3 regions of the Mesorhizobium sp. WSM4830 genome follow, and region 3 is predicted to be linked to each of the others. Evidence: predicted binding sites of a transcription regulator. Region 3 holds the regulator's gene; each other region holds the start of a gene.
What was found. The regulator PhoB, encoded in region 3, activates phosphate uptake and scavenging genes when phosphate is short. The targets are predictions, from matches to a motif close to TGTCATNNANCTGTCAT.
Positions count from the first base shown of each region.

Region 1: the regulator PhoB is predicted to act here: its motif matches at 1,872-1,888, upstream of ugpB (sn-glycerol-3-phosphate ABC transporter substrate-binding protein UgpB).
Region 2: the regulator PhoB is predicted to act here: its motif matches at 1,452-1,468, upstream of AC0L2Y_RS06255 (LTA synthase family protein).

Region 1 is NZ_JBVVQI010000004.1:251,290-254,567, forward strand. Features, by position in the region: gene AC0L2Y_RS08190 (putative bifunctional diguanylate cyclase/phosphodiesterase) at 1-1,657, opposite strand, end outside; gene ugpB (sn-glycerol-3-phosphate ABC transporter substrate-binding protein UgpB) at 1,951-3,261, shown strand.
Region 2 is NZ_JBVVQI010000003.1:285,111-288,388, reverse strand. Features, by position in the region: gene fabG (3-oxoacyl-[acyl-carrier-protein] reductase) at 1-235, opposite strand, end outside; gene fabD (ACP S-malonyltransferase) at 296-1,261, opposite strand; gene AC0L2Y_RS06255 (LTA synthase family protein) at 1,509-3,278, shown strand, end outside.
Region 3 is NZ_JBVVQI010000004.1:54,719-57,996, reverse strand. Features, by position in the region: gene xylF (D-xylose ABC transporter substrate-binding protein) at 1-145, opposite strand, end outside; gene AC0L2Y_RS07275 (ROK family protein) at 431-1,675, shown strand; gene phoB (phosphate regulon transcriptional regulator PhoB) at 1,685-2,374, opposite strand; gene phoU (phosphate signaling complex protein PhoU) at 2,391-3,098, opposite strand; gene pstB (phosphate ABC transporter ATP-binding protein PstB) at 3,131-3,278, opposite strand, start outside.

The DNA.
Region 1 (3,278 bases), 200 kb from region 3:
ACTCCTTGCGGGCGATCGCCTGGCGCAATTCATGCTCCATCACGCGTTTGTCGCGGGCCGCCGTGCCCATGGCTATCTCGAAAAACCGATAGGTGTCACGGCCCTCCGTCTTGGCGCGATGGAGTGCCGTATCGGCATGGCTGATCAGGCCGGCCTGGTCTTCCGCATCCAGCGGAAAGAATGCGATGCCGATGCTGGCCGAGACAAGGCCGGAGCCGACCGAAACCCTGTTTTCCTCCCGAATCGCCGCCAGCAAATCCTCGGCTATCCGGCCTGCGGCCAGGGGGTCGGGGAGGTTCGGAGCTATGATGGCAAATTCGTCGCCGCCGAGACGCGCGAGCAACTGCCCTTGGCGCGGGATGCCGGCAATGCAGTGCGCCAACTTCTGCAGCATGGCGTCTCCGGCGGCGTGGCCGTAGAGGTCGTTGACCTGCTTGAACCGGTCAAGATCAAGCAGCAGGAGCGCCAGATATCCATCCTTGCCGCCACGATCCATCGAGGCGAATTCTGCTTCCAGCCGGGAAGAAAAGCTCCGCCGGTTGGCAAGCCCGGTAAGTGGATCGAAATGCGCGAGGCGGAGGATCTCTTCTTCCGCCTTCTTGCGCTCACGGATGTCGCGAACGGCAAGCACCGTATGCGACCTGCCGCAGTAGGTGATCTTCCTGGTGATCAGCTCGACAGGAATTCTCGCGCCGTCGCTGCCCCTTAATTTCGCTTCCTGCGCCTGTTCGCCGAAGCCGGACATATCGGCTGCGCCCTGTCCGTCGAAAAGCTCGCCGAGTTGCATCGTGTTGAGGGTGGCTGTCGCTGTTCCGGTCAGCTTCGCCATACTGTCATTGGCGCTGACGATCCGGGTGCCATCGCAAACGATCAGACCTTCCACCGCGGCATTGGCGAGATCGTGCATGCGATCGGCCTCGAGCTTCTGGCGGCGAAAGCGCAGGTCGATCCACAGCGCGGCACCCGACAGCACAAGGATTACCAGGCTGGCGACCGCCGCTGCAAAGGCCTGGGAAATGGGCTCGATGGAATGTTGGGATATTTCAATCGAGGAATCCGGAATGATCGACACCGCGGCCATCGCGATGAAATGCAGGCTGCAAATCGCCAGCGTCAAAAGCGCGGCGCCGCCGAGAGTGGCGAGCGCTGACGGGCGGCGCAAGACGACAAGGAGGGCCAGTGCCGCGAGGATCACGCCGGCCAGAAGCGATATCGCGACAAGGAGCAGGTTCCATACGACCCGGCCTTCGACCTCGAAAGCGGCCATGCCGATGTAGTGCATCGTCGCGATGGCGCCGCCCAGGATGGCGCCACCGACGAGGAAATGGTCGATGCCGCGGCGCAAAGTGGCGACCCACATCCCAAGCGCGGTCAGGACGACGGCGGCGGCAAGCGAAAAGGCGGATAATCCCGGATTGTATGCGTTCGGTATTCCCGGCGTAAACGCGGTCATGGCGATGAAATGCGTCGCCCATATGCCGAACCCGGTCGAGGCCGCGGCAATCATCAGCCAGGCAAGCCGGTTTCGCTCGGTCGATCGGCCGACATGCTTAAGGAGATTAACCGCTGAGAAGCAAGAAATTCCACAGACGAGTGCGGCAAGCGCAACCAGTCTCGGATCGTGCTGACTTACAATACAATTATAGACCGTCAGCATCCTGGTTCACTCGGTCTGCCAAAACTAACAGGGGAGGTGTGACTGATTAGCTCTTGGAGATTTTAACGAATGGTTAACCCGCGGGCCATGAGGCGGGTCTTTTCGGGGGAAAACCGACGCTGCTGCGCCGAAAAGGCGGTGATGTAGTTTCTGACGCCGCGTTTCGGGGACTGCAGTTTAGTAGGAAATGATGTTCATTGATCCGCAACAAAACCGTTGTCCGATTGTCATCAGCGCCACATATTGGCTTTGCGGAAGTGCCCCTTTCGCCAATGACAAACGGGAGATGAAACATGAAGTTCCTCGGCTTCGCGGCCGGTATCGCCGCCACCTTGACCCTGCTTTCCACCACCTCCGCCTTCGCCGTCACGCAGATCAGCTGGTGGCACGCCATGACCGGCGCCAACGCCGAGGTCGTCGACAAGATCTTCAAGGATTTCAATGCCAGCCAGAGCGACTATGAGCTCGTTCCGGTGTTCAAGGGCACCTATCCGGAGACGCTGAATGCGGGCATCGCTGCCTTCCGCGCCGGCCAAGCGCCCGATATCCTCCAGGTGTTCGATGTCGGCACCGGCGTGATGATGGCGGCCGAGGGTGCGATCAAGCCGGTGGCCGATGTGATGACCGGTGCCGGGATGACCTTCGACAAGAGCCAGTATCTGCCCGGCATCGTCGGCTATTATTCGAAGCCGGACGGCACCATGCTGTCGTTCCCCTACAACTCCTCCTCGCCGATCCTTTACTACAACAAGGACATCTTCCAGAAGGCTGGCCTCGACGTGAACAATCCGCCCAAGACCTGGAACGAGGTTTGGGAGGCTGCCAAGAAGATCAAGACGAGCGGCGCCGCCTCTTGCGGCTATACCTCGACCTGGCTGACCTGGATCCACCTGGAGAATTTCGCGGCGTGGAATGACGTGCCTTGGGCCAGCCAACAGAATGGCCTGGCCGGCGGTGACGTCGAACTCAAGATCAATGCGCCGATTTTCGTCAACCACTTCCAGGCGCTCGCTGACCTGGCCAAGGACGGCACATTCAAATATGGCGGACGCACCTCCGAAGCCAAGCAGATATTCCTCGCCGGCGAATGCGGCATCTTCACCGAGTCGTCGGGCGGCCTCGGCGATATCGTCAAGTCCGGCATGAACTATGGCATCGGCCAGCTTCCTTACGACAGTGACGCCAAGGGTGCCCCGCAGAACACGACGCCGGGCGGTGCCAGCCTCTGGGTGTTCGGCAACAAGTCGGACGAGGAATACAAGGGCGTCGCCGCCTTCTTTGCCTATCTGTCCAAGACCGAGGTGCAGGAATATCTGCACCAGAAATCGGGATACCTGCCGGTGACGCTCGCCGCATACGAGGCGACCAAGAAATCAGGCTTCTATGACAAGAACCCCGGCCGCGAGACACCCATCCTGCAGATGATCGGCAAGTCGCCGACCGACAATTCGAAGGGCGTGCGCCTGCCGAATCTGCCGCAGGTGCGCGATATCCAGAACGAGGAGCTGGAGAAGATGCTGGCCGGCCAGCAAACCGCCCAGCAGGCGCTCGACAATGCGGTCGCGCGCGGCAACGCCGCGATCAAGGAAGCCCTGGACAACTAACGAGATCATCGCGGTTA
Region 2 (3,278 bases), on a different contig from region 3:
CGAGATCGGCCTCCGCCTTCTGGCCGAGCGCCTTGACGTCGTCGCGATTGGAAAGATTGGCCGGGAAAAGCTTGACCCGGTCGCCCAGTTCGGCGGCCAGCGCCTCCAGTTTCTCGATACGTGTGCCGTGCAGGCCGACGATGACGCCCTGGGCATGCAGCACGCGGGCGATCGCCTCGCCGATGCCCCCCGATGCGCCGGTGACGAGCGCCTTGCGGCCGGTCAATTCGAACATTCTTGCCTCCTGATCTGAGCGAACACCCTTCGCATGGAGCGGTGTCAAATCGCCAGTTGATTATGCAAGCTTCGCCAGCGCCGCCTCGACATCCGCCGCGGATCCGATGGCAGCGGTGGCAATGTCGCCGTTGATGCGGCGGGCCAGCCCCGACAACACCTTGCCGGCGCCCACTTCGTAAAGTGTGCCGACGCCATTGCTGCCGAACCACTCCACCGTTTCGCGCCAGCGCACGCGCCCGACCACCTGTTCGACGAGGCGGCGGGCAATCTCGTCGGGATCGCTCGTCGGGGTCACCGTAACATTAGAGACCAGCGGCACGGCGGGCGCACTCTTCGTCACGGCCGCCAGCGCCTCCCGCATGATCTCGGCCGCAGGCTTCATCAATGCCGAATGGAAGGGCGCCGAGACCTGCAGCATCAGCGCCCGCTTGGCGCCCTTCTCCGTGCATAGCTTCGCCGCCAGTTCGACCGCCGGCCTGGCGCCGGAGATCACCAGCTGGCCGCCGCCATTGTCATTGGCGATCTGGCAAACCAAGGCTTGCGCGGGATCTTTGGCGGCGCCCTGGGCGGCCTCTGCGCAAGCAGCCTCGACGTCGGCCTGTTCCAGCCCGATGATCGCCGCCATGGCGCCCTCGCCGGCCGGTACAGCCGCCTGCATGGCATTGCCGCGGATACGCAACAGCTGGGCGGCGTCGGCGACCGAAACGAAACCAGCGGCCGCAAGTGCCGAATATTCACCGAGCGAGTGGCCGGCGACATAGGTGACCTCGCCGTTCAGCGAGAAGCCGCGCGCCTCCAGCGCCCGGACTGCGGCAAGTGACACCGCCATCAGCGCCGGCTGGGCATTGGTGGTCAGCGTCAGCGTCTCTTCCGGGCCTTCCCAGATCAGCTGCGATAGTTTTTCGCCGAGCGCGTCGTCGACTTCCTCGAAGATCCGCCGCGATTCCACAAAAGTATTGGCGAGGTCCTTGCCCATGCCGACAGCCTGGCTGCCCTGCCCCGGAAAGGTGAATGCGATGGCCATCGTCGGCTCCCAGCTGCTGGTTCTCGTTGCCTGTGACGCAAGGCGTGCGGCCAAGTCAAGCCCAACCTTGACCACGTAATGTCGGCCGAGTGCCTGTTTCGGCAGGCTTTTTGGCGATCACTCATGATGAAAACCGCTCACGATTTGTTTGCTGGCTCTTCTTATTTCCGCCGCAGACGCTAGGCTTTGCGTGACAGTTCGATGACAATCGAGTGACGCTTTTGTTGCGGGCCGGGGAACTATTGAAGTGGCAAAGACCAAGCAGAGCGCAGCCGAGGCGGCGCCACAGTTTCTTGAAGGCGATCCGTCGACCGGCTATCTACCGGCGCGCAAATGGCCTGTCATCCGCTATGGCCTTATCAGCTTGCTGGCTGCGGCGATCCTGGTGTTTGCCATCGAACTGATCGTGCGCGGCAACTTTGCCGGCACCATTGATTTCTTTCTGCAGCCTTTCAAACCCGGCTGGACCACGATCATCATTTTTGCGCTGATCCTCATCGGCCTCGACGCCGTGCTCGGCCGCAGCCATCAGAGCCTGATGATCGTCGCGCCGCTGACATTGTCGCTGGCGTTCGTCGGCCACCAGAAGTCGCTCTATCTCGGCGATCCGCTCTATCCGACCGATTTCCTCTATTCCCGGCAGATCGTGGCACTGATGCCGCTCCTGGTACGCGATCGCCCGGGAACCGCCATTGCCCTGGCGATCGGCATTGTCGGCGGGCTGTCGCTGCTCGTGTATGGCTGGCGGCTATGGCGCCGCCGCGTTCCGGCACTCAGCCACAAGGGCCGCCTTGCCCGGCTGACGCTGACGGTGCCGCTGATCGCCTTCTTCGTCTCCATCATGGACTATGCCACTTTCTCGTGGACGCGCGACCGGCTGCAGATCATCCCGATCATGTGGGACCAGAAGGAAAACTATGCCTCAAACGGTTTTGCGCTCGCCTTCGCGCTGAACGTCCCGATGGCCCACGTCTCGGCGCCGCCCGGCTATTCCGACAAGGCGATCGAAGCGATAGGCAAACCGCAGGTAACGGCCTCGGTACCCGCCGAGAAGCCCGACATCATCGTCGTCATGAGCGAATCCTTCTGGGATCCGACCAAGCTGCCCGGTGTCACCATCACGCCCGACCCTATCCCCAATGTGCGGGCACTGCGCACGGGCTACATGTTCTCGCCCGAGTTCGGCGGCATGACGGCCAACATCGAGTTCGAGGCCCTGACCGGCTTTTCCAACGCCTTCCTGCCGGCGGGCAGCATTCCCTACCAGCAATATGTGCGGACACCGACCCCCTCGCTGGCGACCTTCCTGAAAAGTCAGGGCTACCGGGCACGCGCCATCCATCCCGGAACCAACTGGTTCTGGAACCGGGGAGCCGTCTATGCCGATTTCGGCTTCAACGACTTCAAATCCGAGGAGACGTTGCCGCCCATGCAGAAGCGCGGACCGCTCGCGTCGGACGCAGCTATGACGGACGAGATCATCCACGAGGCCGATACCAGCGCCGAGCCGGTCTTCTTTTTCGCCGTCAGCCTGCAGAACCACGGACCATATGAGCCGTATCGCTATAACAATCCGACCCACAAGGTGCAGGCGCCGATCAGCCAATGGGCGCGTGAATCGCTGTTGAGCTATGCCGAAGGCTCTTCCGACGCGGACCGCGGCCTCGAGCGGCTGATCGAATGGGCGAAGAAACGCGAGCGGCCGACCGTCATCGCCTTCTTCGGCGACCATCTGCCGCCGCTTGGGCCGGTCTACGTCGAGACCGGCTTCCTGAAGGACAATGTCGCGCCGCGCAAGGAGGCGGCCGACCAGATGCTGCTGCACCACCAGACGCCGTTGATCGTCTGGTCGAACCGCAGCGGCCCGGCCGAGGATCTGGGCGCCGTCAGCCCGGCCTTTCTGCCCTACCATATCCTCAAGACGGCCGGCATCAGTCATCCCTATTACACCGGCTTCCTCGGCCAGTTGCGGGATCGCTACCGCGTTATCGACCGCAATCTGCTTTTGGCACCGGGG
Region 3 (3,278 bases):
TCATTGCGGCCTCGTCGGTCTTCCAGCGCTCTTCCTGGAAGTTCGACCAGGAGACGCCGATGACCTTGTCTTTAGCCTGCGCCACCGACGCCAGCGCCAGCGTCATGGCGACACCCGCCAGAATGGCGGTCGTGAATTTCTTCATCATATCCTCCCTGCGCCGCGTACGGCGTGACCAATTGGCTCAAAGACCAGCTTAGAAGCTCTAATTTTTTCGAGCCTCGAAAAAATACTGGCCCGATCTCCGGCTGCTGTCAACATCGATTCTGATGGATTTTGATGACTCTGCGAGTTTTTTCGAGCGTCGGAATAAACGATGACAGCGCCACCGGCATCTGACACTATTTGCCTGCATCCGACACTATTTGTCGGACATTACCGACGGCTTCCGGTTCATGAGCGGCCGCGGCAACCGGGAGGAAAGCAAACGATGTCGGTCGGAATCCGCCATGACGATTTGCGCCGGCGCAACCGGGCGATGGTGATCTCGGCGGTGCGCCGGGCCGGCCAGCCATCGCGTACGGAGATCGCAGCAACCACCGGCCTCAGTCATTCGACCATATCGGCGATCTCCTCCGACCTGATACGGGAAGGCATCCTCGCCGAGAGCAAGGCAAGTGAGCCTGTTTCGTTGAAACGCGGTCGTCCGCAGGTCGGCCTCGCCCTCAACCCGGAAGCTGCGGCGGTGCTGACCGTGGTGTTGTCGCTGAATTTCCTGTCGGCCGCCATCATCGACTATGCTGGACAGGTGGTCGCCGAGGAACAGCGCCGGCTGGATACGCTGACCATGCCGCGCGACGAGTTGATCCGTGAATGCATGGCCATCGTCCGGCGCCGGCTTGAGGATCCAGACCTTGACGTCCGCAGTGTCGCCCGCATCGCGCTGGCTATCCAGGGCATTACCGACTCCCCTGCACGCGCCATGCTGTGGTCGCCGATCACCCCGCAGACCGACATCGCCTTTGCCGACATGCTGGAGGACGAATTCGGCATCCCGGCAACGGTGGAGAACGACTGCAACATGATGGCGGTGGCTTTGCGCTGGCGCAATCCGGATCGCTATCGCGACGACTTCATCGCCATCCTGCTTTCGCATGGCATCGGCATGGGGCTGGTGCTGAAGGGCGAACTGTTCACCGGCACGCATTCCTCGGGCGGCGAATTTGGCCACATGATCCATCGTCCGGGCGGCGCGCTCTGCCGTTGCGGGCGGCGCGGCTGCATCGAGGCCTATGCCGGCAACTACGCCATCTGGCGCAACGCCAGGCAGATGAGCGAAGACAGCGAACCGGTCGCCGACGTCAGCGACGCCGACATGCGCGCACTGGCGGCCCGGGCGCGCGAGAAGGATGGGCCGGAACGCGAGGCCTACCGTAAGGCCGGCGAGGCGCTGGGTTTCGGTCTCGGCTCGCTGTTTGCGCTGATCGATCCGGCACCGGTCGCGATGGTGGGCGCCAGTGCCGCCGCCTTCGATCTGATCGAGCCGGCCTTGCGCCAGGCAATCGCCCAGACGGCCGGTGGCCAGCACTCCGGCTCGATCTCCTTCGACACCGAACCAAACGAATTGCCGCTGATCCGCGAAGGCTGCGCGATGCGGGCGTTAAGCTTTGTCGACCAGGAGATTTTCGCGCCGGGCGCGCAAATGAGGCCCGGCGTCCGAAAGAACGTCGCCTGACCAGGCGGGTCAATCTTCCCTGATCGCATAGCCGGCACCGCGGATGGTGCGGATGACATCCGGCATGCGGCCGTTGTTGACCGCTTTGCGCAGCCGCCCGACATGCACGTCGACGGTGCGTTCATCGATATAGATCGTCTCGCCCCAGACATTATCGAGCAACTGGCTGCGCGAGAAGACGCGGCCCGGATGCCGCATCATGAATTCGAGCAGCCGGAATTCGGTCGGCCCGAGCCTGATCTCGCTCTTCTTGCGATAGACCCTGTGCGATTCGCGATCGAGCACGATGTCGCCGACCTTCAGCACGCTGGACAGCACTTCCGGCTTGGCGCGGCGCAGCAGCGCCTTGACCCTGGCCATGAATTCCGGCGTCGAAAACGGTTTGACCAGATAGTCGTCGGCGCCGGTCGAAAGACCGCGCACCCGGTCGCTCTCCTCGCCGCGCGCGGTCAGCATGATGATCGGCAACCGCTCGGTTTCGGGGCGCACCCGCAACCGACGACAGAGCTCGATGCCGGAAACCGCTGGTATCATCCAGTCGAGCACCAGAAGGTCGGGCACATTCTCCTGTAAACGGATCTCGGCTTCGTCGCCGCGTGTCACTACCTCGACCTGGTAGCCTTCGGATTCGAGATTGTAGCGGAGCAGCACACCCAACGGCTCCTCGTCCTCCACCACCATTATGCGTGGTGCGATCATCGGCTGGGCACCCCCATCATGTCACCGGCGCGGACATTGTCGTTTCGTCCTGCTTCGGACGATTGACCGGCAATTGCTCGCCGGTCAGCACATAGTACGCATTTTCGGCGATGTTGGTGACATGGTCGCCGATCCGCTCCAGATTCTTGGCGCAGAACAGCAGATGCGTGCAAGCAGTGATGTTGCGCGGATCTTCCATCATGTAGGTCAACAGCTCGCGGAACACGGACGTGTATTTGACGTCAATGCGCTCGTCGGCGGCACGCAGCTTGGCCAACGCGGCCGCATCGCCTGCAGCATATTCCTCGATAACGCCCTGCACCTGGATGAGCACCAGCTGCGCCATCGCGTCGATGGAATGCGACAAGTCGCGCGGCGTGACGCTGAGGCCGACCGCACTCACACGCTTGGCGATATTCTTGGCAAGGTCGCCGATGCGTTCGAGGTCGCCGGCCATGCGGATCGCTCCGACCACATGGCGGAGATCGTGGGCCATCGGCTGGCGTTTGGCGATCAGGGTGATGGCGCGGTCGTCCAGTTCGCGTTGACGCGCATCCATGATGGCGTCGTCGGAAACGACGCGTTGCGCCAACACGTTGTCGGAATTCAACAGGGCCTTGGTCGCCCCGCCGACCATCGAACCGGCGAGGTCGGCCATGTCGCGGATCAGCTTGCTGATCTGCTCGAGATCCTCGTCGAAAGAAGCGACTGTGTGTTCGCCCATGGTCCTGTCCTCATATGCATGATCGGAACGGCTCAGCCGAAGCGGCCGGTGATGTAATCCTGCGTGCGCTTCTCTCGGGGCGACGTGAAGATCTTCTCGGTCCGGTCGAACTCGACCAGTTCACCCAGATACATGAAGGCGGTCTGGCGCGACACGCGCGCCGCCTGCTGCATGTTGTGG